Synechococcus sp. PCC 7335: one gene and its partner. The protein of the gene in region 2 interacts with the protein of the main gene of each other region in a pairwise test. Links are inferred from orthologs where the notes say so. Each region holds a gene or a part of one and is shown on either strand. Other genes may lie near its edges.

The links.
Region 1: the proteins of S7335_RS04000 (region 2) and S7335_RS14995 interact in binary tests that used the Escherichia coli proteins (3 or more experiments, as listed by UniProt). The link is inferred for Synechococcus sp. PCC 7335 from one-to-one orthologs.

Annotation. Positions count from the first base shown.
Region 1 is NZ_DS989904.1:3,525,287-3,528,428, forward strand. Bases 60-2,878 are described here. They hold S7335_RS14995 (pyridoxal phosphate-dependent aminotransferase), read right to left. Parts: upstream 2,143-2,878; coding sequence 976-2,142; downstream 60-975. Other genes in these bases: S7335_RS14985 (transposase), read right to left, coding at 60-296; S7335_RS14990 (GNAT family N-acetyltransferase), read right to left, coding at 446-916; S7335_RS26055 (response regulator), read right to left, coding at 2,312-2,878. Outside these bases: more of S7335_RS14985, read right to left, coding at 1-59; more of S7335_RS26055, read right to left, coding at 2,879-3,142. UniProt on the Escherichia coli protein: Shows aminotransferase activity with methionine and histidine as substrates, and to a lesser extent also with phenylalanine.
Region 2 is NZ_DS989904.1:875,724-880,104, reverse strand. What follows is about bases 260-4,317. They hold S7335_RS04000 (DNA polymerase III subunit alpha), read right to left. Parts: upstream 3,988-4,317; coding sequence 460-3,987; downstream 260-459. In the rest of the region: S7335_RS04005 (Uma2 family endonuclease), read left to right, coding at 1-150. UniProt on the Escherichia coli protein: DNA polymerase III is a complex, multichain enzyme responsible for most of the replicative synthesis in bacteria. This DNA polymerase also exhibits 3' to 5' exonuclease activity. The alpha chain is the DNA polymerase catalytic subunit.

The DNA of each region.
Region 1 (3,142 bases), 2.6 Mb from region 2 along the record:
CTGCGCTTTTTTTTGACTTGTTCGCGCACCTGTTCATGAAGTACTGTCATCAGTTGTTCAAAGCAATCCGCTTTGCGCCACTGGTTGTAGTGCCAGAACACCGTGGAGTATGGAGGGAGATCTTTGGGTAGGTCTTCCCAGTTGCAGCCGTTCTTAAGCTGGTACAGCATGCCATCAATCAGCGCTCGATAGCTCCACTTGAGCGGCTTCGTTTTCTTCTTTAATGGCAAGACTTCCGGCAACAGCGGTTCGAGGATCTCCCATTCGGCATCAGTCAGATTGCTGGAGTAGCCCATAGTGCATAGCTTAGACAACTTATCCCATAGTCGCGCATCTCATAGAAGATCTCAAATGGGTTCTATAAATCTCTCTATGTTGTAGTTATGAATAATGTATTGAGAGTTGTCACTTCTCATTTTACTTTTGGCTCGAGTTTTCTTTCAATTCAAGCTAACGCCTTCCAAAAGATAATCTTATCGGCTCCGGCTGCATAAAACTCTCGGATTCTAGCTTCTTCTTCAAAGCCATTATCCTGATAGAATCTACGGACATAACCGAACTCGTCTAAAGCCATTGTCTCTACCAACAATATGCGTGCCTTCAGCCTGGCTAGAGTCTGTTCAATGTAATTCAACAAAGCAGCACCGCATCCCTGTCTGCGATGTTCAGGATGAACGGCAATTAGATATAGATTCCATGTGCCTTCAGTCATTCGCTCCGGTGCAACATAGGCAATACTAACGAAATCGCCGTTCTTTTCATCTGTAAGCCACAGGTCCCTATGCTTGGAATTGCTGCTGAAATGCTCAGATAGCATGTGGGCGATATCAGCGACTTCATCTGGTTCGAATAACTCAATCGCTTTGACCAAAGCAATTAAACCGTCCCTATCATTAGGCTCAATCGGTCGAATCACTGCAAATACCTAGAAACTACAACAGCCCCGAGTCAGACTCTAAAGCAAGATGAATAGTCCTAAGCATACGCCTTGACAAACCCGTTTAGTCTATCTATCCCGCGCTCAATCGTGTCTAGGTCAGTAGCGTAGGAGATTCGAATAGTGCCTTCCGCCCCAAACGCGATGCCGGGGATAGCAGCCACTTGCTTCTGTGCCAAAAGCTTTTCGCAAAACTCGATAGATCCTAACCCCGTTTGGCTAATGTCTACGAATAGATAAAAGGCACCTTTGGGTTCTATGTAGCTTAGCCCATCGATATTGGCAACCAAATTCATGATAGCGAGCCGCCTTTGGCTGAAAGCTTGACGCATCGTCATTAAATCGTCCTGGGGACCCGTTAGTGCCGCGATCGCACCATACTGAGCAAACGTACACACATTCGACGTACTATGACTTTGAAGGGTATTCACCGCCTGGACAACTTCCTCAGGCGCCGCTAAATAGCCCAGTCGCCAGCCAGTCATCGCGTAGGCTTTAGCAAACCCATTGCTAATAATCGTGCGCTGAAAAATCTCCGAATTCAAACTGCCAATGCTGACATGTTCGGCGCCCTCATAGAGAATTTTTTCATAGATCTCATCAGAGACAACCAGAATATCTGCTTCGACGATTACATCAGCCAGTGCCTGTAGCTCAGCCGGGCTGTACACCATCCCTGTCGGGTTAGAGGGGGAATTTAAGATAAACAGCCGCGTTTTCGGGGTGATTGATGCTTTTAGCTGTTCAGCGCTCAGCTTGTAGTCGGTCTTAGCAGTGGTTTCGACGATTATAGGAACACCGCCTGCTAGCTTCACCATTTCTGGATAGCTGACCCAAAATGGCGCAGGAATAATTACCTCATCGCCCGGCTCAATTAGCGCCATAATCAAATTGTAGAGCGAGTGCTTCCCACCATTGGTGACCACAATGTTTTTAGCTTCGTAGGCAAGTTGGTTGTCTTGTCGCAACTTTTGGGCGATCGCGCTTCTTAAGGCTGGCTCTCCTGAAGCCGGGCCGTAGCGGGTCTTCCCTTGATCTAGAGCCGCTTTAGCCGCCGCTCGGATGTGCAAAGGGGTATCGAAATCAGGTTCTCCAGCGCTGAAGCTACAAATATCTAATCCATCGGCCTTCATAGCCTTCGCCTTCGCAGAGATAGCGAGGGTCATAGAAGGATTGACTCGGCTGATTCGAGAGGCGATCTTCATGAGTACGGCAGGTACCCAACCTGCATCAAGATGGGTAGCGAAAGGTCAGTACACTACCGTAGATCGATTCCGAGCGTTCTCAGCGCCCAAATAGACAGTTAAGTTAAATTCTTCAGATATAGTTTGGATATGTTTGAATGTACACATTGAATATACATAACGCAGAGGTCTACTCGGACGTAGACCGATACAGGTTTGAAACAACTGCGACCATTTCTTCTAGCTCTATCGGTTTAGCAATGTGTTGCTGAAACCCAGCTAATAGTGCCCGAGTGCGATAAGGGGGTTCTGATAGCGCAGTTAGCGCGATCGCCGGCACACTCCCCCCAGCATTGGCTGGTAAAGCCCGGATCTCCCGAATCAGTTCGTAGCCACTCTTACCAGGCAAGACCAAATCACTGACAAGTACATGAGGCTGAAATGCTTGAAAATTTTCAAGGGCAGCATCAGCAGATCGCGTGCCCACGACTGTAGCACCGTAGGCTTCTAACATAGAGGTATAGACCTCTAGCCCATCCGGATAATCCTCAACAATCAGCACCCGGCAGCCCTTCAAAGCATCTGTAGCTAAAATTGGAGTAGACGATGCTTTTGAAGGAGCAGTATTTGATAGGAGCTTTTGTGAAGCAAGCGGTAGCTCTACTCTAAAGCTGCTACCCTGCCCAGGTCCGGCACTATCAGCGCTCACCTGGCCACCATGCGCCAAAACAATATGTCTGACAATTGAAAGTCCGAGCCCTAAACCAGCATAGGCGCTATGAACAGAGGCAGTAGATAAAGTATGCTCTCCTTGCCAGAATCGCTCGAATAGATGTGGTATCTCTTCTGAAGCAATACCGATACCCGTATCTTGCACTAACACAACTATCGAATCTGATAATCGCTCAAAACTGATAGTGATTCGACCACCAGCAGGGGTGAACTTAAGCGCATTTGAAAGCAGATTGCGAAAGACTTGCTTGAGCCTAGACGCATCGCCCAGTAATGAGTCTTCTACATC
Region 2 (4,381 bases):
AAATTGGTAGACGGCAGCTATCAACTACAGATCGGCGAACCTTTTTGGATGGAAGAAGCAGGACTTGCCTTAGGTCGGTATATGGGGACTTTTGGGGGCGAAACTCGTGAGCTGCTAGTTGGTTTGATCAAAATGGCGAGCGTATTCTAACTTCAGAAGAGAAAGCAGAACGCTTAGCCGCTCAGCGGAACGCTTGGCCGCTCGATTGCGCGAGCTAGTGAGGATCCAGAATCGGTTTGACCGCAACGGTTGCTGTCATACTAACTTTGAGACCAATAACCCCGATTCAACACGATAAACCTAGGGATGCTAGTATTGCTACGCCCTTCGACAATTTGGGGTAAGCAATTAGAAGTTAGTATAATCTCGCTTTCCTAAGCAGCTTAATATGTCCAAACGTACGTCTGTAAGCGCTTCAGATTTTTGAACTCGACTTAAAAACTGGCTATACCGCTAACACTATACCGCTAACAGGGGAGTAGTTCGGGCGTTGAAGTTTGCAGCCTTAAGGGAAGCGACCGCGGTTTCAGCATTGAGTACGCGGTATTGGTTGCCTAGGCGGACGGCCTGTCTCTGGTTGTGGGTGCGAATGACGGCAATGACAGGGGTTTTGGCGGCGAACTTATTTTCTCCTTGATGTTCCCTAAGGATGTCGCGAAGGCGGTTTTGTTTTTCGATATCACCTGCGATCGCAGGGTCTAAATCCAGCATCACCATGCGCACGGTTTCAATCGGCTGAGCATCGTCGATAATCATCTGAGTGCGATCATCACGGCGATCGACTTTGCCCCACACCATCAGACGAGCGTCAGGTTTGATATATTGACCAATACGGGCATAGGCTTTGGGGAAGATGACCGCTTCAGCGTGGCCGGTTAAATCTTCGATCTGGACAACGGCCATAGAGTCTCCTTTCTTGGTGGTTACGGGCTTAACCATGCTGAGCATCACAATCGCGCTGAGGGTGACTTTTTCAGGCTTTTCTCCAAGTTCTGATAGCTCAATGGGTGCCAGGATCTTGGCTGAGTGCTGAATATTTTTGAGCGGATGATCGGAGATGTAGAAGCCCAAAAGCTCTTTCTCTAGCTTTAGTCTTTCTTGAGGGTCGTAGTCTTCTATAGGGGGAGCTTTAGGCGCAGATTCAAAGGTTGTTGTATGTGTGGGTTCATTGCTGGTGCCACCGCCGAGCATATCAAAGAGATTCCCCTGGCCGACTTCGCGGTCTTTGGCTCTTGATTGGGCCCACTCTATGACTAGCTCTAAATCGTGCATGAGCTGCTGACGGTTCGGCTCTAGGCTTTCTAGGGCGCCAGAAAGGATAAGCGCTTCAAGCGCTCTCTTGTTGACAGCGCGCAGATCAACGCGATCGCACAAATCCGCTAATGACTTAAACGGCCCTTCCTCTTCCCGGGATTTGATCAGCGCTTCAATGGCCCCTAGCCCTACATTTCGAACCGCAGACAGACCGAATAGAATCTGATTCTCCAAAGGCGTAAAGTCTACTTCCGAGCGATTGATATCTGGTGGCAGCACCTGAATACGCATGCTAAGGCAGCTAGCAATGTACATTTGCACCTTGTCTTGATCGCCACTGATCGCCGTCAGCAGCGCTGCCATGTACTCGACCGGATAATTTGCCTTCAAATAGGCGGTTTGAAACGTAACAAATCCGTAAGCCGTAGAGTGAGACTTGTTGAAACAATACTCTGCGAACAGCACCATCTGATCGAACAGATCGTTGGCGTTCTTCCGGGGAAACTCATTTTTCCTCGCTCCTTCAATGAATTCCTCCCGGTGCAGCTCCATCTCTTTTATTTTCTTTTTACCCATCGCCCTACGCAACAGATCGGCTCGCCCTAGCGAGTATCCGGCAAGGTCTTGAGCAATTTTCATGATCTGTTCTTGATAGACCATGATGCCGTAAGTCTCTCTTAGGATCGGCTCTAGAATCTTGTGAGCATAGTCGATCTTTTCTCGGCCGTGCTTACGATCGATGAATTTAGGAATTAGCCCCGCGTCTAGTGGACCAGGCCGATAAAGCGCTAGCACAGAAGAGATATCTTCTAGGCCTGAGGGTTTTAGCTCTTTGACAATCTGTCGCATTCCGGAAGATTCTAGCTGAAATACGCCTGCGAGTTCTCCACCTGCGAGCAGTTCGTAGGTCTTTGGATCGTCTAGCGGTAGCGCATCTAGATCGATTTCGATATTGTGCCTTGATTCAATATGATCCACCGCCTTTTGAATCATGGTCAGGTTCCGGAGACCCAAGAAATCCATCTTCAGCAGACCGATTGCCTCTACATCTTCCATGTAGTACTGCGTAATTACAGAGCCATCGTTGTTGCGTTGCAAAGGCACAATGGTATCTAGGGGATGCTCGGAGATCACCACACCGGCGGCGTGCATCCCAAAGGTCTTGTTGGTCCCTTCGATCGTGATGGCTGTATCAATCCAGCGCTGAAAGGTAACGTTAGTTCCAGGGATCAGTTCGCCGCTATCGTACTTTTCCTTGAACGTCGCATCGGGCGTTTTATCGGAAATCATGACGTTGAGCTTGGTTGGCTTTCCGCGTGAAACAGGAATGAGCTTGGCGAGTTTGTCGGACTCGTTGTAAGGGATATCGAGCACGCGGGCCACGTCTTTGAGCACCGCCTTGGAGGTCATGCGGTTGAAGGTGATGATTTGGGCAACGTGGTCGGTGCCGTATTTTTCGGTGACGTATTCGATCACTTTTTCACGCTTTTCGATACAGAAATCTGTATCAACATCCGGCATGGATTTACGCTCGGGGTTTAAGAACCGCTCAAACAACAGTCCATGATGAACCGGGTCGATGTTGGTGATGCCCATGGCGTAAGCAACGAGTGAACCTGCGGCCGAACCGCGCCCCGGTCCGACTGAGATGTTGTGATCACGTGCAAATTTGATATAGTCCCATACGACCAGAAAGTAAGTGGCAAAGCCCATTTGGTGCATCATTGCGACTTCGTAGGCCATGCGATCACGATACTCATCTGTCAGCGCCTCTCGGTTGCTTAGACGCATCCGTTCTAGCAAGCCATCCCAAGCCACCTTTTCCATGTAGCTTTCTTTGGTATGACCCTCTGGAATTGGGAAATTAGGAATCTGAGGATTTCCCAGGATGTTGTATTCTTCAACTTTGTCAGCTACCTCTTGAGTTCTTGAGACCGCATCTTCAATGATCTCAGGCGCTATGTGGTCACGAAATAAGCGGCGCATCTCTGCTTCTGACTTCAGATATTCCGTACCGCTGTAGCGTAGTCTCTTATCTTCTGAAATCAGCTTGCCAGTTTGAATGCACAGCAGCGCGTCATGGGCTTCTACATCAACACAAGAAATAAAGTGAGAATCGTTAGTAGCAACAATTTTAATGTCGAGTTCTTGAGCAATTCGAACAATCTCTACATTCACGATTCGATCTTCTGGTGAACCGTGATCTTGAATTTCTAAGTAGAAATCATCGCCGAGCAAATCTTTATACCACTGGGCAACTCTACGAGCGACATCTAGCCGCTTTTTAAGAATGGCTTGGGGAATTTCTCCCCCTAAGCAGGCGCTAGTGATAATTAGCCCTTCGTGATACTGCTCTAACAAATCTTTGTTAATACAGGGGCGGGAAAAAAGCCCCTTGCCCTGAACACCTTCTAAGTGAGAAACGGTAGTGAGCTTGACTAAATTTTTGTAGCCGATGTCGTTCTTGGCGAGGACGAGCTGGTGATATTTTGGCCGCTTTTCTTGCTTGGTGATGTCACCGTTGATCACGTACATCTCGTTGCCGATTATTGGCTTAATGCCTTTTTTGCGGCATACCTTTAGCAGCTCAATCGCACCGTACATGACGCCATGGTCTGTTAGAGCGATCGCATCCATCCCCAACTCTAGCGCTCTGTCGACTAACGGATCAATATGGCTAGCACCGTCTAGCAGGCTGTAGTCGCTATGAATGTGCAAACCAACAAAAGACATACCAACTTCTCCAAAAGACGAGGACGCTGTGGATCGAATACTCAGACGAGTAGTCAGTCAATGAAGTACTAGATGTAAAGTACAAACCTACTACCCTACTGCTAACTATCTCATTAAACTCTCATTAAAATCCATTAAAAGTAGAGCTGATGGACGCGAAAAGTATTTATTCCCTAACTGATTCCCTATCGACCGATTCCCCATTGATAGATGACCGATTCCCCCACCAGATATAGTAACCTTCGCAAGGTATTTCGAAGTATAAACGCTATCAATAGCGCTTGCTAGAATTAAGCGTTGATCGTTACAGAACTCATCTCACCCAGCTGATTAGGTCTTGCGCTAGTCTGACTGTGGATAGATGCATCAAGTATTAGAGCTATCCACAATTGCA